DNA from 2 places in the Streptomyces sp. NPDC029466 genome. Region 2 is predicted to be linked to the other one. Evidence: riboswitches for the same ligand, from Rfam matches in the RefSeq annotation. Region 2 holds a riboswitch; the other holds the start of a gene.
What was found. Region 2 has a riboswitch for ZMP and ZTP ahead of ACZ4XD_RS29580 (bifunctional 5,10-methylenetetrahydrofolate dehydrogenase/5,10-methenyltetrahydrofolate cyclohydrolase). Riboswitches for the same ligand answer to the same signal wherever they lie in the genome.

Region 1 (10,545 bases), on a different contig from region 2:
AGGAATGCCGAAGGGTTGGCCTCAACGCACTTGCGTGAACTTGCGCACGCTCACCCGAGGGAATCGATCGCTGCTGTGATCAGAGTCCGTGCCGGAGCCCCGTAGACGGCCAATTCGGCCAGGCCCGCGAAGGTGTGGGCGTACATGCTGATTTCGTGCGGCTGCGTGATGGTGAGAAAGGCAGACACCAGCTCAACGCTGACTTGGGCTTCATCGAAGATCCAGAAGTCCTCCACCGGCCACAGCGCGGTACGGTCCGCGTGCAGCGGGATCACCCCGAGGCTGACGTGGGGCAGCGCAGCAAGGGACAGCAGGTGCCCAAGCTGACCTGCCATCGTCGCAGCGCCGCCGATCCGGTGGCGAAGTGCGCTCTCCTCCAAGATCACAGCGAAGCGGCGCGGCCCTTCGTGCAGGATGCGCTGCTTGTCCACACGGACCTGGACAGCTTCTTCCAGGTCGTCGGGGAGCGCCCGCCGGTCACGAATCGCCCTGAGGAGTGCCTCAATGTACGCACGTGTCTGGAAGGGCCCCGGGATCAGCCACGACGAGTAGGCGCGGAAGTGCCGCGTTCGCTCCCACAGCGGGAGAACCGACTCCTGTGCACGGCGGAGTCCGGAGCGTTCCATGCGCCGCCACTCGACATACGCACCATCGATATTGCGTGCGGTGGCGATCAGGTCGGCCGTCTGTCCCTCCGCGCCACAGTGCAGCCCCCACACCCGCAGATCATCATCGGACGGCCCGGTGCGGCCGTTCTCGATGCGGCTGCACTTGCTCTCATGCCAGCCGGCCCGGGCGGCCAACTCCCTCGCCGTCAGACCCGAATCCTTGCGCATCTCGCGCAGGCGCTTGCCAAGGGCCTCTCGGGCCTGCCGGATGCTCGACGACGATGTCACGATCGAGTCTTCCGAGTGCCTACCGTCAGACCGGCCGGTACTCCTCGTGGGGAGTCGCCCGTTCCCAGATCGTTTCGAACGCGGATACACAGGCGTGGACCACACCGGGTTCGGTCACCAGCTCTTCGCCGGTCATCTCCCCGTCACCGTTGAAGTGATTGAACAGCACCGACGAACGGTCGAAGACCCAGCAGTCGTTGCCTGGCAACAGCAATGATGAGGCTTGCCGACGGGGGAGCCAGCGCACCGACTCTCCGGCCTTGACGTTGTGTCCACCGGTGAGCGCGTGCTCGTACCGGATGTAGGCGGATACGGGTTCCGAGACGACCCGCGCTCGGCGCACCTCCACGCCACGGGCCACCGAAGCCGAGACAAGATCGATCCACCATGGCCACCGCTCGGCCGGGTCGAAGTGGTTTCCGGCGATCCACTCCTGGTACGCCTCGTCCAGCGCGTATGCGTCCCTGGCCTCGAAGTGCCACGCGCAGTGCTGGGCCGACCGGAACAGCTCCTCAAACGTCGACTCCGCCGTCGCCACCGTTCACCTCCGGGAAGAACTGCATCATGCGCTTCGGGAACTCGATCACGGTCTCATGGCTGGGAACGTCCATCTGCGCCAGGCGCTCGGGGTCCGTCACTCGCCACCCTTGCAGGACGTAGTTCCCGCTCTCATCGTCCAGGTACACAGTCGGGGAGCCGTTGTTCGGGCTCTCGGGGTCCTTGCCCAGGCGGTGCAAAGCCATGGTGTCCTCCGTCGCCTCGGGTGACGATCAACATGTCCGAGTTTGCGCCTGAGCCGCCGCAGGGCGCCAGCGACTTGCACGAACTTCTACGTATGGACCGACGCCGCCCCGAGAGCGCTCAAGCGCCCGCCCCGGCTCCTGGCCACCCGGCGGACATCGGCGAGGGTCGTGGTCAATTCCACGGCCAGCAGGTGCAGTTCCCCGGGCGTCCATGCCCGTGCGGCAAGCAGTTGGCGGGCTTCGTCGATGAGATCGTCGGCGGAGCTGAGCTGCTCCTCCTCCATCTGGTCCGCGATGCGGGAGACATATCCGGTCCCGTCGCCTGCCAGGAAGCACGGTTTGCCGTCCGGGCCGGTCCACGGCAGCAGCCGGACCAAGACCCTCGCTGTAGCGTCGGGCATGTCGTCAACTCCCTTGTAGTTGAGGGCCACGCCCCCGGGCCGTCCACCACGGTCGCGGGGGTCCTCTTTGTCTTGCGAGGAGGGCCTTCCTCGCTCTAGGCAACCGCTCCGCTACGCCCAGCGGTACGGTGGCAGTGGAAGCGGCTTTTAAGAGCTTTAAGTGCTCGTGCACACCGGGGAGTTGAGGGCTAGTGGGCACTCGGGAACCGAACCGGCACCTCGAACGGCTTTACCGGCAGACCGGCTGGACGCTGCGGCAGTTCGTCCAGGCCGTGAACCGCATCGGCACCGAGCGAGGCACCCCGCTCAAGTACCGCGAGCCGTCGGCCCATCAGTGGTGTCAGGGGCACCTGCCGAAGGAGCAGGTCAGACCGCTGATCGTGGAGGCCCTGGCGCGGAAGCTGGGACGTCCGGTCACGCATGCCGAGGTGGGATTCCCGTCGCCTGCCAGTAGCTCGGACGGCCCTCCGAGCGCGGTGGAGGGACTGATCGATCTCGGTAGGGGAGATATGGATCCCTCACGCCGCAGCGTTCTCGGTATAGGGCTCTTTTCCGTTGCGCTGACGGTGCCCAATTGGCCGGATGTGGTGGGACGGATGGAAGCCGTGCAAACCGGCCGAACTCCGCGCATCGGCATGCCGGAAGTCGACATGGTTATCGCCATGACCGAACGGATCTCGGAACTCGACGACCAATTCGGTGGACGTCACGCCCGCCCCATGGCTGCGGCATTTCTCGTCAACACGGTGGCTCCGTATCTACGGGCTGATGCGCCGGAACCCGTACGCAAGGCAATGCTGTCGGCAGCCTCCGATCTGTGCTATCTCACCGGATACATGGCGGTGGATGAGGGGGTGGAGGGGCTGGGGCAGAAGTATTACCTCAAGGCACTGGAACTGGCCGGCGCCTCCGAGGACCACCTCACGTACTGCACGACGCTGCGAGGTATGAGTGTGCAGGCAGTTGACCTGGGGCACGGCCGTGAAGCCATGCGACTGGCCGATGCGGCTGCCGCTGCCTCGCCGCAAGCGGGCCCGCGTATGGTCGCGTTCCTTGCGGGGCAGCAGGCTCATGCCGCTGCGCAAACAGGAGACCGCCACAAGGCGCTCGCGCATCTCAAAGAAGCCGAAATTTCCATGGAAAAGGCCGAGGCACGAGCGAAAGCCTTTGGCTCCTATGACCCCTCATCTCTGCACTACCACATCAGCCACGTTCGCCACGAGCTCGGAGACCTTCCCGGAGCCGTTGCGGCGATGCGGGAATCGGACAGGTTGTGCTACGACATCTACCGCCGGTCCCGGGTGAAGGAACGGGCCACACTCGCCGAGTTCCAACTTGAGGTGGGGCACCTGGAAGCGGCCTGTGCGACATGGAATGAAGCACTGGACGAATATCCCCTGGTGCAAAGCGGGAGGGTCGACCGGCGCATGGGGAAGATGTTCAAGCTCATCCGCCCCCACCTCAAGACCCCCGCCGCCCGCGAACTCCACGAACGTGCCCGGCTCGTCACCCCGGCCTCACTCCTGGCCTAGGAGGGACACGGGCCCGGGCAGAACGTACACCGGCCTCAGCCCTGCCGGATGAGCACCGGGCCGCCGAGCGTCCGCATGTCGTAGGGGTAGAGCCAGGGGCCGTGGGTGCCGGCCTCGCACGCGTCGATCGCGGTCAGCGCGTCGGATGCGCTCTTGCAGCGGGGGTGCCGCACGGCAAAGGCCGCGAGGCGGGTGCGCAGGGTGGGCAGCCAGGCGGCGATGAGCTGCGGGTCGCCGTGGTACCACCAGGTGAACTCCAGCTCTTCCCAGAGGAGTTCGGTGGCCCAGCCGAGGGCGAGGCGGACCACGCCGGCATCCGCTTCGGGACCGGTGAGCCCGGCGATGCGGTCCAGCCACGGCTCCAGGGAACCCGTCGCATGAGCGATTCCCTCGATCAGATCGGTGATCTCCCAGTACGGGCGGCCGTCGGTCACGGCGATGTGCAGCAGCGCCCGGAAGGCCCGCTCGACCGCGGCGCGCTCGGCCACGGGCCAGTCCGCGAGCCGGGCACCGCCGCGGCCGAGGCGCCCCATCGCCTCCGACGGGTCGGTGTCGTCCCCGCCCGGTCCCCAGCGGCGCAGCGCACGGGGGAGGAAGCGGCGCCACAGGACGGAGTATTGGTCTTCGTCCCAGTGGCTGGCGACCTCACGCATGAAGTACCCGAGGAGATCGTCCGGCACATCGGCAGGGTCACCACCGAGGACGCGCAGCTCCGACTCCGGAATGCAGTAGGTGCACCCGTCGACCGGACCGTCGAGCTCAGGCGGCGAGGCGAAGACCTCGTCCACCTCGGCGAGCGCGTCGCGCCACAGCGTGTACGCGGCGAGGGCGGGGGACTCGGACATTCCGGGACCTGCCAGGGGACTCCGCGCGGCCGACACCGGCGAAGAGCGCGACGCTACCAGCAGGCCCGCACCGCCCACCTCATCCCTCCAGCACACCCCGCAGTTGGTCGAGCCCCCAGTCCAGGTCCTCCTTGCTGATGACCAGTGGGGGCGCGATGCGGATCGTCGAGCCATGGGTGTCCTTGACCAGCACCCCGCGGGCCATCAGCTGTTCGGAGATCTGCCGCCCGGTGCCGCGCGAGGGGTTGATGTCCACACCGGCCCACAGTCCGCGGCCGCGCACCGCGTCCACCGCGCCGCCGCCCACCAGCAGCCCCAGTTCGCTGTGCAGATGCTCGCCCAGCTCCATGGCCTGCTGCTGGAGTTCACCGGTCCGCAGCATCGCGATGACCTCCAGCGCCACCGCGCAGGCGAGCGGGTTCCCGCCGAACGTCGAGCCGTGCTCGCCGGGGGCGAAGACGCCCAGCACCTCGCGGGAGGAGACCACCGCCGAGACCGGAACCACCCCGCCGCCCAGTGCCTTGCCGAGCACGTACATGTCGGGCACCACGCCCTCGTGCTCACACGCGAAGGTCCGGCCGGTGCGGCCCAGCCCGGACTGGATCTCGTCGGCGATGAACAGCACGTTCCGGCTGCGGGTCAGCTCCCGTACGCCCGCCAGGTAGCCCGGCGGCGGTACCAGGACGCCCGCCTCGCCCTGGATCGGCTCCAGCAGCACCGCGACCGTGTCGGCGTCGACGGCGGCCTCCAGCGCGGCGAGATCGCCGTACGGGACGATCTCGAAGCCGGGGGTGTACGGGCCGAAGTCGGCGCGGGCCTCGGGGTCGGTGGAGAAGGAGACGATGGTGGTCGTCCGGCCGTGGAAGTTGTTGTCCGCCACGATGATCTTCGCCCGGCCGTCCGGGACGCCCTTGACCCGGTAGCCCCATTTGCGGGCCGTCTTCACCGCCGTCTCGACGGCCTCGGCGCCGGTGTTCATCGGCAGGACGAGTTCCATGCCGCACAGCCCGGCCAGCTGTGTGCAGAAGTCCGCGAAACGGTCGTGGTGGAAGGCGCGCGAGGTGAGCGTGACCCGCTCCAGCTGTGCCTTCGCCGCGTCGAGCAGCCGACGGTTGCCGTGCCCGAAGTTGAGCGCGGAGTACCCGGCGAGCATGTCCAGGTAGCGGCGGCCCTCGACATCCGTCACCCAGGCGCCCTCGGCGGTGGCCACGACGACGGGCAGCGGGTGGTAGTTGTGCGCGCTGTGGGCTTCGGCGGCCGCGATGCCGCGTTCCGTGGACGTCACCGGTGACTCCGTTCGGTAGACCGTACGGGCGCGGGCACTGCCGCGTCCCTCTCCATTGTTGCGCCCGCCCGGACCGCCCGGCCTGCGAAGATCCGCCGGACAGGGGCCTGGGGGGTGTCCTAGGGGGTGTCTCTTCGATCTGCGTGGATCAGCCTGCGGCGTCTGGTGCCGTGCATCGCAAGGCGGAGCGTCTCCCTCGGACTGGGTGTCCGTGGGGGATGCGACAACGCAGCGAGGTGCGGTGCCAGGCGTCGCAGGCCCACGCAGATCGAAGAGACACCCCCTAGACTCTGCGATGCGCACCGCGACTGGCGTACGGGGAAGCAACCTCGAGGAAGCGGTGTGCGGCAACCATCACGAGGTGCCGCCCCGCCTGGGCACCCCGGGACCACGACCGGCAACACCGATCGACCGCCCCGGAGGACGCCATGTCCCAGCCCCATGCCACTCAGCCCCATGCCGCACAGCCCCTTTCGCATCCCGCGCTGAGCGCCGCCGACCCCGAACTGGCCGCGCTGGTCGGCGCCGAGGAGCAGCTCCAGGCCGACACCCTGCGGCTGATCCCCAGCGAGAACTACGTCTCCGCCGCCGTCCTGGAAGCCACCGGCACCGTCCTTCAGAACAAGTACAGCGAGGGGTACGCGGGCCGTCGCTACTACGAAGGCCAGCAGAACATCGACCAGGTCGAAACCCTGGCCGTCGAGCGCGCCAAGGCCGTCTTCGGCGTGGAGCACGCCAACGTCCAGCCCTACTCCGGCTCGCCCGCCAACCTCGCCGCCTACCTCGCCTTCGCCGAGCCCGGTGACACCGTGCTGGGCATGGCGCTGCCGATGGGCGGCCACCTCACGCACGGTTGGGGCGTCTCGGCGACCGGCACGTGGTTCCGCGGGGTGCAGTACGGCGTACGCCCGGACAGCGCGCTGATCGACTTCGACGAGGTGCGCGACCTCGCCCGCAAGGAACGCCCGAAGATCATCTTCTGTGGCGGCACCGCCGTCCCCCGCACCATCGACTTCGCCGCCTTCGGTGAGATCGCCCGCGAGGTCGACGCCGTCCTCGTCGCCGATATCGCGCATATCGCCGGCCTGATCGCGGGCGGCGCCCACCCCTCGCCCGTGCCGCACGCGGACGTCATCTCCACCACCACCCACAAGACCCTGCGCGGCCCGCGCGGCGCGATGCTGATGTCCCGGGCGAGCCACGCCAAGGCCGTCGACAAGGCCGTCTTCCCCGGCCTTCAGGGCGGCCCGCACAACCACACCACCGCCGCCATCGCGGTCGCGCTGCGCGAGGCGGCCGCCCCGTCCTTCCGTGACTACGCGCATGCCGTCGTCGCCAACGCCAAGGCGCTCGCCGAGGCGCTGCTGGCCCGCGGCTACGACCTGGTCTCCGGCGGTACCGACAACCACCTGGTGCTGATCGACCTCACCTCGAAGGAGGTCCCCGGCAAGGTCGCCGCGAAGGCGCTGGACCGCGCCGGCATCGTCGTCAACTACAACACCGTCCCCTTCGACCCGCGCAAGCCCTTCGACCCCTCCGGCATCCGCATCGGCACCCCGTCCCTCACCTCCCGCGGGCTGGGCACGGACCGGATGCCGCTGGTCGCCGAGTGGATCGACCGCAGCGTCCAGGCGGCGGCGAAGGGCGACGAGGACGCGCTGACGGTGATCCGTGGTGAGGTCGCGGAGCTGATGGCCGCCTACCCGGCGCCGGGGCTGCCGACGGCCTGAACGGGCGTGTCAGGGCGCCCCGTCCGGCACCCCGTCCGGCACCCCGTCGGGCGCCCCGTCCGGCACCCCGACCGGCTCACCGGCTGCGCTCAGCCCGGTGAGCCGGTGAGCCGGACCGGCAGGACGTCCGTGCTGTTGCCGATGAAGCTCTGGTGCGGTGGCAGCTCCGCGTCCGGGACGGCCAGGTCCAGCGCCGGATAGCGGGTGAAGAGCGCCTCCAGGGCGACGGTCGCCTCCAGCCGGGCCAGTGGCGCGCCCAGGCAGTAGTGCGGCCCGTGGCCGAAGGACAGATGCCGGGTGGCGGGCCGCCGGGTGACATCGAACCGGTCCGCGTCGGGCCCGTACGCCGCCGGGTCCCGGCCGGCCGCCGAGTAGGAGGCCAGCATCGGGGTGCCCCGCGGGACGACCGTGCCGCCGAGCTCCAGGTCCCGGACCGGGTAGCGGAACGGGAAGTGGGCGACCGGGCTGTCGTGGCGCAGCGTCTCCTCGACCACGTCGTCCCAGGTCGCCCGCCCGGCCCGGACCAGCTCCAGCTGCTCGCGGTCGGTGCACAGGGCCCGCACCGCGTTGGTGATCAGATTGAGCGTGGTCTCATGCCCGGCGATGATCATCAGCAGCAGGGTGCCGACCAGCTCGCGGGCGCTCAGCCGGTCGCCGTCCTCCTCCTGGGCGGCGATCAGCGCGCTGGTCAGATCGTCGCCGGGGTCCGCCCGCCGGGCCTCGGCGACCTGCCCGAGGACGGCGGTGATCTCCCGGTTGGCCGCCTGCACCTGGGCCGCCGTACCGGTCGTGCCCACGATCAGGTTCGACAGCGCGTGCAGCCGGTCGCGTAACGCGGCGTCCACGCCCAGCAGTTCGCAGATCACGCTCATCGGCAGCGGATAGGCGAAGTGCCGGCGCAGCTCCACCGTGCCGTCGGCCCCGGCGGCGCCCGGCAGCCCGTCCAGCAGCCCGGCCGTCAGCGCCACCACCCGGGGCCGCAGGGCCGACACCCGCCGCGCGGTGAACACCTTGGTCACCAGGCCGCGCAGCCGCCGGTGGTCCGCGCCGTCGGCCGTGGTCATCCCGTCGACGGTGGCGAAGGTGGTGAGCGGCCAGCCGGGCGGCACGGTGCCGTCGTGCAGGGCCGTGAAATGGCGGGCGCTCTTGGCGACTTCGGGGTGCGAGAGGACCTCCCGCAGCACCGCGTGGTGGGTCACGGCGACCGCGGGCACCTCCCCGGGCAGGACGACGGGGACCACCGCACCGGCCTCCCGCAGCAGTGCGTCGGCCGCGGCCCGGCCGGCACCGCCGGGGCCGAGCCGGTGCGGCGCCGCGCCGCCGGAGCGCATCGGGCAGGAGGCCTCGGGCGGCGGGAGGGGCGCGGGGGCGGGGAGGCGGGCGTCCTCGGAGAGCGGCTGTCCATCGGTCATCCGACCCACGATTCCAGCTCCCGCCCGCCCCGAACAGGCCGCCGCGAACAGGCGCCGCGGCGCCGGAGGCCACCGGGCCCCGACGCCGCACACGCCACCACGCGCCGGGTCCCCTCCCCGACCTGAGACAATCGAGGCATGGCTCTCCAGCGTCCACGTGTGCTCTCCGGCATTCAGCCCACCGCCGGCTCCTTCCACCTCGGCAATTACCTCGGTGCGGTACGCCAGTGGGTGGCGCTCCAGGAGTCCCACGACGCCTTCTACATGGTGGTCGACCTGCATGCGATCACCGTTCCGCAGGACCCGGCGGAACTGCGCAGCAACACCCGGATCGCGGCCGCCCAGCTGCTGGCCGCCGGTCTCGACCCGGAGCGCTGCACGCTCTTCGTCCAGAGCCATGTGCCCGAGCACGCCCAGCTCGGCTGGGTCATGAACTGCCTCACCGGCTTCGGCGAGGCGTCCCGGATGACCCAGTTCAAGGACAAGTCCGCCAAGCAGGGCGCCGACCGCACCTCCGTCGGCCTGTTCACGTACCCGATCCTCCAGATCGCCGACATCCTGCTCTACCAGGCCCACCAGGTCCCGGTCGGCGAGGACCAGCGCCAGCACATCGAGCTGACCCGCGACCTCGCCGAGCGCTTCAACAGCCGCTACGGCGACACCTTCACGATGCCGGCGCCGTACATCCTCAAGGAGACGGCGAAGATCTACGATCTCCAGGACCCGTCGGCCAAGATGAGCAAGTCGGCCGCCAGCCCCAAGGGCCTGATCAACCTCCTCGACGAGCCGAAGGTCTCCGCGAAGAAGGTCAAGAGCGCGGTCACGGACACCGACACGGTGATCCGTTACGACGCCGAGAACAAGCCCGGCGTCTCCAACCTCCTCACCATCTACTCCACCCTCACCGGCACCTCGATCCCGGAGCTGGAGCAGAAGTACGAGGGCAAGATGTACGGCGCCCTCAAGACCGATCTCGCCGAGGTGATGGTCGATTTCGTCACACCGTTCCGGGACCGTACGCAGGAATATCTGGACGACCCCGAGACGCTGGACGCCATCCTGGCCAAGGGTGCGGAGAAGGCCCGCGCGGTAGCCGCCGAGACCCTCGCCACCACCTATGACCGGCTCGGATTCCTGCCGGCCAAGCACTGACGCCACCCCCTCGCGCGGCGGCCCGCTGCCGGCCGCGCGGACCCCGCCGAGCCAGGGGGCCCCGCCCGTGGGCCCCTTGTCCGCTCGCAACAGGACCGAGGGCGCTCCCCGATAAGGGCGCGCACCCGGCACACTAAGAGGGTGCGCGAGCGCGCCGCACACACGTCAGGAGGGAGAACGCAGTGGGGACCGTAACGCTGGGCGTTTCGATCGCGGTCCCGGAGCCTTACGGCAGCTTCCTCCAGCGGAAGCGCGAGAGCTTCGGGGACCCTGCCGCACCCGGCATCCCCACGCATATCACCCTCCTCCCGCCGACGGAGGTACGCGCCGAGGCACTGCCCGGCATCGAACGCCACCTCGCCGAGGTCGCGGCCGGCTGCCGCCCCTTCCCGCTCCGCCTGGAAGGCACCGGGACCTTCCGCCCGCTCTCCCCGGTCGTGTACGTCCAGGTCACCGACGGGGTCGCGGGCTGCACCGCCCTCCAGGCCCGGATCCGCGCCGCCTCCGGCCCCTGCGCCCGCGAGCTCCAGTTCCCGTACCACCCGCATG
Region 2 (10,545 bases):
CGAACCCCACCTGGACGGTGACCGATATCGCCGCGTGCGCCGAGATCGCCCACCGGGCCGGTGCCCTGTTCGGCGTCGACAACACCGTCCCCACGCCGGTGCACTCCCAGCCGTTCGAGCTCGGCGCGGACCTGATCATGCATTCGGGGACCAAGTACCTCAACGGCCACACCGACGTCGTCGCCGGACTTCTCGTCAAGGCGCCGGGGAGCAGCGAGGCCCGGGACGAGATCTGGGAGCGGCTGCGGCTGCACCGCCGGCTGACCGGCCCGATACTCGGCCCCATGGAGACCTACCTCCTGATGCGGGGCATACGGACGCTCTTCCCCCGTATGCGGCAGATCTCGGAGACCGCGATGGCGGTGGCCGAGCACTTCGCCGAGCACCCGCGCATCCGGCGGGTGGCCTACCCGGGGCTCGCCACCGACCCGGGACACACCATCGCCGCCCGGCAGATGACGGGAGGCTTCAGCGGCATGCTCTCGCTGCATGTCGACGGCGAGTGGCAGCAGTCCCTGCGGACCGCGAACCACTGTCAACTCTTCATCCGTGCCACCTCGTTGGGCGGTGTGGAGAGTCTGATCGAGCACCGCTACACCTTCGAAGGGCCGGGTAGTACCTCGCCGAAGGACATGCTGCGGCTGTCCATAGGTCTGGAGAGCCCCGCAGACCTTGTCGCCGACCTCGAACAGGCCCTGGAAAAGGCCGTGAAGGAAGACCGTTGAGTTCCAAGTCACCCACGCCCCACCCCGACGCCGCACCGCCGGGGTCCGCCCCGCCGGAGCGCGCGGAGCCGGCGGACGCGGCGGACGGGTCCCCGGCACCGGGGGCCCGGCCCGGCCTGTTCCGTGACGCCTCGCTGTCCGCGGTCCTGGCGGGCTTCGTCGCCGTCGTCGTGTCCTACTCGGGCCCGCTCGTCATCGTGCTCGCGGCGGCCTCCGCCGGACACTTGAACACCGCTCAGACCAGCTCGTGGGTCTGGGCCATCTCCATCGGCAGCGGGCTCACCTGTATCGGGCTGAGCCTGCGCACCAAGATGCCGGTGATCACCGCCTGGTCGACACCGGGCGCGGCCCTGCTGGTGACCAGCCTCGGGGCCTACTCCTACGCGGAGGCCATCGGCGCGTTCATCGTCACCGGTCTGGTGATCACCCTGGTCGGCCTGACCGGAGTGTTCGGCTGGCTGATGCGGCAGGTGCCCACCGCCGTGGTCTCCGCGATGCTCGCCGGCATCCTCTTCTCGTTCGGCACCGGGGTGTTCACCTCCCTCAAGACCGCGCCGCTCATTGCCGGTTCGGTGCTGCTGGCCTACCTCCTGGCGAAGCGGTGGCTGCCCCGGTACGCCGTCCTGGTCGCTCTGGCGGCGGGCGTCGCGGCCAGCGCGGTCAGCTCCCGGCTGGACATCCATCTGGACCGGATCGAGCTGGCCAAGCCGGTGCTGACGACCCCGGAGTTCTCGGTCGCCTCCCTCATCGGCATCGCCGTGCCGATGATCCTGGCGACGCTCGCCTCCCAGAACGCACCGGGCATGGCCGTGCTCACCGCCTCCGGCTACCAGCCCAAGGACCGTCTCCTGATCGGTTCCACGGGCCTGGTGTCCACGGCACTGGCCCCCTTCGGCTCCCATGCCATCAACCTCGCGGCGATCACCGCCGCCATCTGCACCGGCCCCGAGTCGCACCGCGACCCGAAGCGGCGCTACGTGGCGGGAGTCTCCTGCGGAGCGTTCTATCTCCTCATCGGAGCCTTCGGCTCCACGCTGGTGGTGCTCTTCGCGGGCCTCCCCAAGGAGCTGGTGGCGGCGGTCGCCGGAGTCGCCCTGCTCGGTGCGCTGGCCGGCGGGCTGACCGGGGCGGTGAAGGAGGAGAAGGACCGCGAGGCGGCCCTGATCACCTTCCTCGCCACCGCCTCCGGCCTCACCCTCTTCGGCATCGGCTCCGCCTTCTGGGGCCTGCTCTTCGGCGTCATCGCCCACCTCGTCCTGACCCGCTTCCGCAACCCCACGGAAGCCGCCAAGTAAGCCGGGCCGGCCCCGCGCCGGCCACGGCCACGACGAGACCGGAGCCCCACGGGCCGCCGGGCACCTTTGTGTGTCCGGCGGCCGGTGCGGGGTGGACGGTCTTCTCTTGCTCGTCGTAGAGCCGTTGGGCGAGTGCGGCCGGGTCCGCGGTGGGCTTCGGCGGTCGGCTAGCTCGGGCTGACCGCCGCTTCGATATGGGCGAGTTGGGCGGCGAGGATCTCCTCGAATGCGGCGCGGCGGTCCGCCCCGAGGGGGCGCACGTCGCGGGCGAAGTGGGCCAGGGCCGGGAAGCGTTCGGGATCGGCGCCCAGTACCGCCACGCGGAACAGCTCCATGCCCTGTGCGTGCTCTTCCGGGGTGACCGCGCCGGCCCCCGCCTCGGAAGCGATCAATGCGGCGATGAGGACCGCGATCCGGTGATAGCGCACCGGGATCTCCTCGTCGGGCAGCCCCGACGCGCGCAGCGCCTGTAGCACTTCTTCCATGACCAGCCGGGAACCGGTGCCGCTGGACGCGTAACGTCCCCAGACCGCGGCGAGCTGCGGCTGCTGACCGAAGGCCTCTCGCACGCGCAGGGCCAGGGCCGTGATGCGCTGCTTCCAGTCGCCCTCGCCGCGGTGGCCGTCCATGGCGGCCAGCAGAATCCGGTCGGCGACCGCGCGCAGCAGTTCGGTCTTGCTGCGGAAGTGCCGGTACAGGCTGGAGGAATCGGTCCCGAGGGCCGCGGCCAGCTTGCGCACGCTGAACGAATCCGCGTCGCTCGTGCGCAGCAGTTCCGCCGCCGCATCCAGGATCTCTTCGGTCGACCAACGCCTTCGGCCTGCCATTTCGCTCCTCTCGTCGGTCTTCAGCCTAACCTATGCACTTGGCGTTGCACGCACCGCGTGCATAATGGGGACGTGAGCTGGCCGGGCGGCCGGCAGGTGGCGGGCCGCCCGGCCACGCGTGCCCTGTTGTCCGGGGCGGGCGACCGTCGCGGAGCTCACCCCGGGGAATACGAAAGGACGCATGAGGTGAAGAACCCACTGGATCCTTCGGCGCTGGAAGCGGCCATCGAAAACGTCCACCGCGCGGGCCTGCCGGGCCTGTTCGCCGAGGTGCGGGACGGCGACCAGGTCTGGCGCGGCGCCGCCGGGACCGCCGACGTCGCCACCGGCCGCCCTGTCACCGCCGGTATGCGGCACCGCGTCGGCAGCATCACCAAGACCTTCACCGCCGCCGCGGTTCTCCAGCAGGTCGAGAACGGTCGGATAGGGCTCGACACACCGATCGCCCGGTACCTTCCGAAGCTGGTCCCCGGAGAACGCGGTGCCGCGATCACCGTCCGGATGCTGCTCAACCACACCAGCGGCCTCGCCGAGTACCTCCCGTACGCCTACCCCTCCCTCAAGGCGTACCCCGCCCTCGCGGACACCGGACCCCAGAGCCTGGACGACCACCGGTTCACGCGGTTCGACCCCACGGAACTGATCGAGATGGGGGTCACCGCACCTGCCGTCGGCGCCCCGGGCGGTACGCCGGGGGTGTACTCCAACACCAACTATCTGCTCCTGGACCAACTCCTGGAACAGGCGACCGGCACCACGGCAGAGCGGTACCTCACCCGGAACGTCATCGAGCGCGCCGGGCTCCGGGACACCGAACTCCCCGCCGGACCGTACGTCAACGGGCCGCACTCGCAGCTCTACGAGGCGTGGTTCGGCATGATCGACCCGCCGCGCGACTACAGCGTCTACGACATGTCATGGGTGGGGCCGTCGGCCTCGCTGATATCGACCGTCGCGGACCTCAACCGCTTCTACCGCATGCTGCTGGCCGGGGAGATCGTCAGCCCGGCGTCGCTGGCGCAGATGCAACGCACCGTCCCGGTCGTCTCCCAGGAGCAGAAGACGATCGACTACGGCCTCGGCCTGCACCCGATGGAGGGGCCAGGTCAGGGCACCTTCTGGGGCCATGGCGGCACGGTCTGGGGTGGTGGAGCGCTGGCCATGACCCGTGCCGACGGCAAGCGGCAGATGGCGGTCGCGGTGAACATGCAGAGGTGGAACAGGCTCGACTCCTCCGGCAAGCCGCAGCCCCATGCCATCGACGCCGCGCTGGCGGCGCTGTTCCGCGTAGCGATGTACGGCTGACCGGGCCGCCCAGCCCACCTACGGCCGGGCGCGGCCAGGAGGTGGTGGACCGCTCCGAGATGGTGATCATCGCCGTCCGCCGCCAGGACCGGCACGAGGCCCTGGCCGGCTTGCGGGTGGACGGCGACAAGACTCCGCGGCCCTGACCAGCGCACTGGACGCGCTCCTCGCCGACCTCACCTAGCCACGCCCCACCGAGCCGGGTGACCGGCCCGGTGCGGCGGCCTCAGGGGCCGTCCGCCCAACCGGCCGCGGACGACCCCCCTATGGATGACCGCATGGGGCCCATGGACGACCGCAGGGCCCCGCACGGACGTCCGATCACGACGACGCCCCCGACCCCGCGCCCTCCTGCTTCAGCTGTGTCACCTTCCGGGGGAGCGGCCCCGTGCCGTCGGCCGGTGGGGGAGTGGTGCCGGGCGGGCCCGTGCCCTGTTTCAGGCTGTCGAGAATGGCCAGGGCCTGGCCGACGATGCCGGAGGCGAGCTCGTTCACCCCGTCCGAGCCGTTGAGGACGGTCAGCCGGGCGCCGGAGAGGCCCTCGGCGGCGGATTCGGCGAGGGCGGGGAGGTTCTCGACGGTGCGGTTGGCGGCGATCAGTTCCTGGTTGCCCTCCCGCAGCGAGCCCGCGAGGGCCGTGTTGGCGTCGGCACGTGCCTGGGCGACGGTCCGTTCGGTGTACGCGCGGGCGTCCGCCTCGTACCGGACCTGGTCACGCTGCGCCTCCGCCAGGGTGCGCAGCCGGTACGCCTCGGCGTCCGCGGGGCGGCGTACCTCGGCCTCCAGCCGCTGGGCGGCGAGCGAGGCCTGCCGCTGGGCCAGTGCGGTCTGCTCCTCGATGACCTCCTGCGATGCCCTGGCCTGGGAGAGCGGGCCGGCCTGCGCCGCGCGGGCGTTGTACTGCTCGGTCTCGGCGAGGAACCCGGCCCGCTTGATCGCGGTGTCCCGCTCGTACTCGGCCTTCAACGCCGCCGCCTGCTGCTCGCGTTCGGTCGCCTCCTGGTCGGCCTTGGCCTGCGCGATCCGGGCCGTGCTGGCCACCGCGGCGGCGTGCGGTGCGGCGAGATTGGTGATGTAGCCGGAGGTGTCGGCGATCTCCTGGATCTGCAGGGCGTCCACGACGATGCCGAGCTTCTCCATCTCGGAGTGGCTGCCGTCCTTGACCTCCTGGGCGACCCGGTCCCGCTCCCGGATGATCTGTTCGACGGTCAGTCCGCCGACGATCGAGCGCAGGTGACCGGCGAAGATCCGGCCCACCAGCTCTTCCATGGTGGCCTGCTCGGCCAGGAAGCGGCGGGCGGCGTTGGCGATGGACGTCTGGTCGTCCCCGACCTTGAAGACGGCGACCGCCCGGACGCCGAGCCGGATGCCCTGCTGGGTGACGCAGTCCTCGGAGATCTCCGCCTCCCGCAGCGACAGCGACAGCACACTCGCCTTCTGTTTGACGGGCATGACCCAGCAGCCATGGCCGGTGACGATACGGAATTGGGCGTCCCCGGCCCGGCGCTTCGAGCCGGAGATCAACAGCGCCTCGTTGGGCGCAGGAACATGCCAGAACAACATCGGAAGGCTCCTGGTCCGATGCGACCGGTTCCGGTGGGGGTGCGGGCGCGGCCGCGGGAAAAGGGAGTGCTCACGTGGCCGGACACGGTCGGCGGGAGCGCCGGATCACGCGGGCAGCGGCGCGACGATCACCGACCGCGCCGAAGTGTGGTCCACCACGATGACCTGCGTGTGCCGGGCGATGGGCTCGCGGGACCAGGCGGCGAAGGCCTCGGTGCCGCCGCGCACGGGCAGCAGCACCTCACCCGGTCCGTCGGTCGGGATGGAGACGGTCACCCGCCCGATCACCCCGATCGGGCTGAAGTCCGTGTCATCCGTCGCGCTCACCCGGGCTCCGTCGCTGGTCAAAGCCGCTGCCGGCGCAGCCGCCGGACAGCGGGAAATCCTCGACAACTCAACGGTACTCCGGCCGGGGTGCCGTCTGCGCCGCCGGTCCGGCAGCCGCCGCGGCACCGGTTCCGGCATCCAGCCGGGCGGGCCGGGCCGCCGGGACCGACGGCTTCCTCGGGGGTAGTACGTCGGGCGCACGATGGGGCCGCAGGGCCGTGAGGGCGGTCTCGGTCTCCTCCATCAGCGCGCGGTAGGAGACCAGGCGCTGCCACTCGGGATCGGCGACCCCGGGCACCGTGGCGGCGCGCTCGGTCCACTGCTTCACCAGCCCGGCGTACACCGGTGTCTGCCTGATGACCTCCGCGGTGATCCACCGGGGCATCTGCCCGGGGCGGGGGAGGGACGTCGGTCCGTGACCTGCGACGGTGCCGGAAGAGGGGACGCTCATGGCCGTAGAAACGATTCTTCGACGCTGGGGTCACTGCGTATTTTCGCAGCCGTCCGTACTTCCGCCAGGCAGGCAGGGGCGCATCTCCATCGAATATCACCTTATGCAGTGATCTATAGCCGGGAAGCGGTCCAATCCGGACGAAGGAACGTTGTCGCAGTCATGGAACCGAGGGAGTTGTGGGAGCGCCACGCGGTACTCGCACAGGCGTTTTGCAGCAGCGATGACGAGGTCCGCCGTACACAGGGACTCCTCGACGAGGCCGAGGCCCGCCGTTCGCGGACCCTGGCCGCCTTCGCCGTGACCGTGGGCAGCGACGCGGTGGTGGCGGATCTGCTCGGCCTGGAGGAACGCGAAGTGCGGCTGGCCCGGCGCACGGTGGGCAAGGAAGACGCCCGCGCGGTCGCCAAGAGCCTGCTCGCCCAGCCCCCGTGCGAGCCCGCCCCCGCACCGCAGCAGCCCGCGCCCCAGACCTCCGCGACGCAAGCCCCCGCGCCGCAGCCCGCTCAGGGGGCCGCCGCGCCGGGCCCCGTCGCACCGCCGCCCCCACAAGGCCCGGCCGCCGCCCCCCAGCCCTCCGAACCGGCCTGGGCCCCGGCGCTGGACGCGGTCCTGATGAGCAGCTGGCACAACGGCGTCGACCTCACCGCCCTGGCCACCGAACTCGGCCTCGACGTCCGGCTGCTGGTGGCCCGCGCACAGCAACTGTCCGCGGAGAGCCGCCCGATGCCGCCCACCCCCTCGGACCGTACGGGACGGCACCGACGGCTGGTCAATGTCCCGCCCCCACAGCCGGAGACGCCCCATCTGACATGGCGCGAGCGACCACAGCAGCCCCCACGGGAGCACTACGAGCAGGAGCACTGGAAGCAACAGCCGTACCAGCACTACCCGGACCAGCAGCAGTACCAGGAATACCGGGTCTACGAGGAACACCAGCAGTATCAGCAGCCCACACAGCCCACGTGGGATGCCAATGCCATCACCGCCGCCCAGCACGACTGGGACGGCATCCTCAGTCAATGGGAGGCCACCGCCGCGCCTCAACCACCCCTCTCCGCACCCGGCCAGGGCGGCGGGTGACGGGGCCGCGCCACCGGTGCCCGGCGGCATCCGGGACGCCGGGCACCCGGGCCGGCGGGCACGTCGGCTGCCGGGCAGTGGCCGGTGCCGGCGCTGGGCGGAAAACCGGACGCCGGTCCCCTCTGACGTCGATTACAGTGGGCGCCGAGCCGTGACTGGCGCTTGGGTGGAGTACCACCGGGGAGCGGCTCGGCCATCCACGGTCCGTGCCGCGCGCCTGGGCGATCCCACCCGACGCTCAGGAGCAGCCCATGTCCCCGGAAGCCCGCCTCATGGACGGCAGCGCACTGGCCCGCAGCCTCGTCGAACAGGCCGCCCGGCGCGCGGCCGACCTCACCGAACGGACCGGTACGGCCCCGTGTCTGGCGACCGTACTCGTCGGCGACGACCCCGCCTCGGTGACGTATGTCCGGATGAAGCGCAACCGCTGCGCGAAGGCCGGGATACTTTCCCGGCATGTGGCGCTGCCCGCCGCCACCACGACCGCGGAGCTGGTCGACACGATCACGGCACTGTCGAACGACCCCGCGGTGCACGGCATCCTGTTGCAGCACCCGGCCGGACCGCACATCGATGAGCGCGCCGCGTTCGAGGCGATCGCGCCCGAGAAGGATGTCGACGGCGTCACCTGCCACTCCTTCGCCGCGATGAGTTTCGGCCTGGACGGCTTCGCCTCCTGTACGCCCGGCGGCATCCTGCGGCTGCTGGATCACTATGACGTCGACCTGGCCGGTAAGCACGCGGTCGTGGTCGGCCGCAGCGCGATCCTGGGCAAGCCCGTGGGGATGCTGCTGCTCGGCCGCGATGCCACCGTCACCTACTGCCACTCCCGCACCACCGATCTGGCCTCGCACACCAGGGAGGCCGATGTGCTGATCGCGGCCGTCGGCCGGCCCCGGTTCCTGGGCGGTGAGCACATCAAGCCCGGAGCCGTCGTGATGGACGCCGGCTCCAACCCGGGCAACGTCGGGGATGTGGACTTCGACGCGGCACGCACCCGCGCCGCCCTGATCACCCCGGTCCCCGGCGGCGTCGGCCCGATGACCATCGCCACCCTGCTCACCCAGACCGTCGACGCCGCGGCCGCCCAGCTGACCGCGGTCTGACCGCCGCCCGACGCGGGGCCGTGAACCGTCCGGCACAGCGGTGCGGGCGGTGGCGCCGGGCGCGGCAGACCGGCTGCGCCCGGCGCGTCCGGTGTCAGTTCAGCGTCCGCAGCATCGAGGCGTCGAACGGCACCAGGGCGTCGGTGCGGCCCGCCAAGATCTTGGCGGCCCACTCCGGGTCGCCGAGCAGGGCCCGTCCGATGGCGACGAGGTCGAACTCGTCCCGCTCCAGCCGGTCCAGCAGCCGGTCGATACCGGAGACCCCGGCCTGTTCGCCCTGGAACGTCCCGATGAACTCGTTGTCGAGACCGACCGAGCCCACGGTGAGGGTGGGCCGGCCGGAGAGCTTCTTGACCCATCCCGCGAGATTGAGGTCCGAGCCCTCGTATTCCGGCAGCCAGTAGCGGCGCGTCGAGCAGTGGAACGCGGTGACGCCGGCGTCCGTCAGTGGCGCCACGATCTCCTGGAGTTCATCCGGCGTTCCGGCGAGCCGGGCCTCGTAGTTGCCCATCTTCCACTGGGACATCCGGAAGAGGACCGGGAAACCGGGCGAGACCGCCGCCCGGCAGGCCGCCACGACCTCGGCGGCGAAACGAGTACGGGCGGTGCGGCTGCCACCGTAGGCATCGGTCCGCCGGTTGGTGCCCGACCACAGGAACTGGTCGATCAAGTAGCCGTGCGCACCGTGCAGTTCGACTCCGTCGAAGCCGAGCCGCTCGGCGGTGGCCGCCGCCTCGGCGAACGCCGCGATGACCTCGTCGAGATCCCGCTGTGTCATGGCGTGCCCGGACGGGGTGCCCTCGAGGGCGAGGCCGGACGGGCCGGACGGCGGGGCGTCGGGGAACGGCGGTGCGCCCGCCTTACGGGCCATGCCGACGTGCCACAGCTGCGGCATGATCGTTCCGCCCGCCGCATGCACCGCTTCCACGACCCGGCTCCAGCCGTCGAGTGCGTCCGCGCCGTGGAAGCGGGGGACGGCGTCGCTGGTGCCGGCGGCGGGGTGCCCGACGTAGGTCCCCTCCGTGATGATCAGGCCGACGCCGCCGGCGGCGCGGCGGGCGTAATAGTCCGCGACATCGGCGCCCGGGACTCCGCCGGGCGAGAACTCGCGGGTCATCGGCGCCATGGCGATCCGATTGGGCACGGTGCGGCCGCCCAGGGCGAAGGGGCGGGAGAGCGTCTGGGCCGCACGGGTGGCGGCGGCGCTGGCAGTCACGTGTGGGTCTCCTAGGAAGACAACGCGGGCGCGGAACGCCGCCGGCCGGCAGACGTTCCGCTGTTCCGAACACCCCACGGCGCTGCCGTCATCCGCCGCGCACTGTCTGCTGCGCCACAGTCGCCACCCCGTGGTCCGCGCGCCGCAGCCGTCGCACCGCCGCGGTCACCCTGCCGTCCCCGCCCCCGCGGCCTTCCCGCTGCCGCCCGTCGCCCCGCCGGTCGCGGTCAGGTGCTGACCGGCTGGGCGGCGCGGGCGAGTTCGCGGCGGAGGCGCATGAAGGGGCGGGGGCGGTTGAGGGCCAGGACGGCGGTGGTCTGCCCGTCGCGTTCGTAGCAGGCGAGGAAGCTGCGGTCGTCGGGCGAGCCCTCGACGATGCGCGGGGTGTCGGTGGGCAGGCGCCGGCCGGCGAACTGGAGGCGTACGCCGTACTGGTCGGACCAGAAGTACGGCAGGCTCCGGTGGGTCGCGACGGTGCGGCCGGCCAGCAGGTTCCGGACGGCGACGGCGGCCTGTTCGGTGGCGCCGGTCCAGTGTTCGGTGCGGGTGCCGTCTGCCCTGGCGACATCGCCGACCGCCACGATATGGGGCTGAGGGGTGACCCCGCCCGCGTCGCAGCACACCCCGTCGTCGAGTGGGAGCCCGGA

Region 1: another riboswitch for ZMP and ZTP. It lies ahead of ACZ4XD_RS02855 (serine hydroxymethyltransferase); the one in region 2 lies ahead of ACZ4XD_RS29580 (bifunctional 5,10-methylenetetrahydrofolate dehydrogenase/5,10-methenyltetrahydrofolate cyclohydrolase).

What each region holds. Positions count from the first base shown of each region.
Region 1 covers NZ_JBVHZH010000002.1:239,653-250,197, forward strand. Annotated here, with positions in the region: gene ACZ4XD_RS02820 (helix-turn-helix domain-containing protein) at 51-896, opposite strand; gene ACZ4XD_RS02825 (DUF6879 family protein) at 922-1,434, opposite strand; gene ACZ4XD_RS02830 (hypothetical protein) at 1,409-1,639, opposite strand; gene ACZ4XD_RS02835 (hypothetical protein) at 1,726-2,040, opposite strand; gene ACZ4XD_RS02840 (tetratricopeptide repeat protein) at 2,232-3,572, shown strand; gene ACZ4XD_RS02845 (hypothetical protein) at 3,608-4,417, opposite strand; gene rocD (ornithine--oxo-acid transaminase) at 4,497-5,702, opposite strand; ZMP/ZTP riboswitch at 5,997-6,088, shown strand; gene ACZ4XD_RS02855 (serine hydroxymethyltransferase) at 6,131-7,432, shown strand; gene ACZ4XD_RS02860 (cytochrome P450 family protein) at 7,522-8,844, opposite strand; gene trpS (tryptophan--tRNA ligase) at 8,983-9,996, shown strand; gene ACZ4XD_RS02870 (2'-5' RNA ligase family protein) at 10,179-10,545, shown strand, end outside.
Region 2 covers NZ_JBVHZH010000046.1:4,776-15,320, forward strand. Annotated here, with positions in the region: gene ACZ4XD_RS29540 (trans-sulfuration enzyme family protein) at 1-725, shown strand, start outside; gene ACZ4XD_RS29545 (benzoate/H(+) symporter BenE family transporter) at 722-2,020, shown strand; gene ACZ4XD_RS29550 (TetR/AcrR family transcriptional regulator) at 2,188-2,847, opposite strand; gene ACZ4XD_RS29555 (serine hydrolase domain-containing protein) at 3,034-4,152, shown strand; gene ACZ4XD_RS29560 (SPFH domain-containing protein) at 4,474-5,715, opposite strand; gene ACZ4XD_RS29565 (hypothetical protein) at 5,821-6,042, opposite strand; gene ACZ4XD_RS29570 (hypothetical protein) at 6,110-6,493, opposite strand; gene ACZ4XD_RS29575 (hypothetical protein) at 6,656-7,576, shown strand; ZMP/ZTP riboswitch at 7,718-7,806, shown strand; gene ACZ4XD_RS29580 (bifunctional 5,10-methylenetetrahydrofolate dehydrogenase/5,10-methenyltetrahydrofolate cyclohydrolase) at 7,828-8,682, shown strand; gene ACZ4XD_RS29585 (NADH:flavin oxidoreductase) at 8,777-9,898, opposite strand; gene ACZ4XD_RS29590 (NAD(P)/FAD-dependent oxidoreductase) at 10,126-10,545, opposite strand, start outside.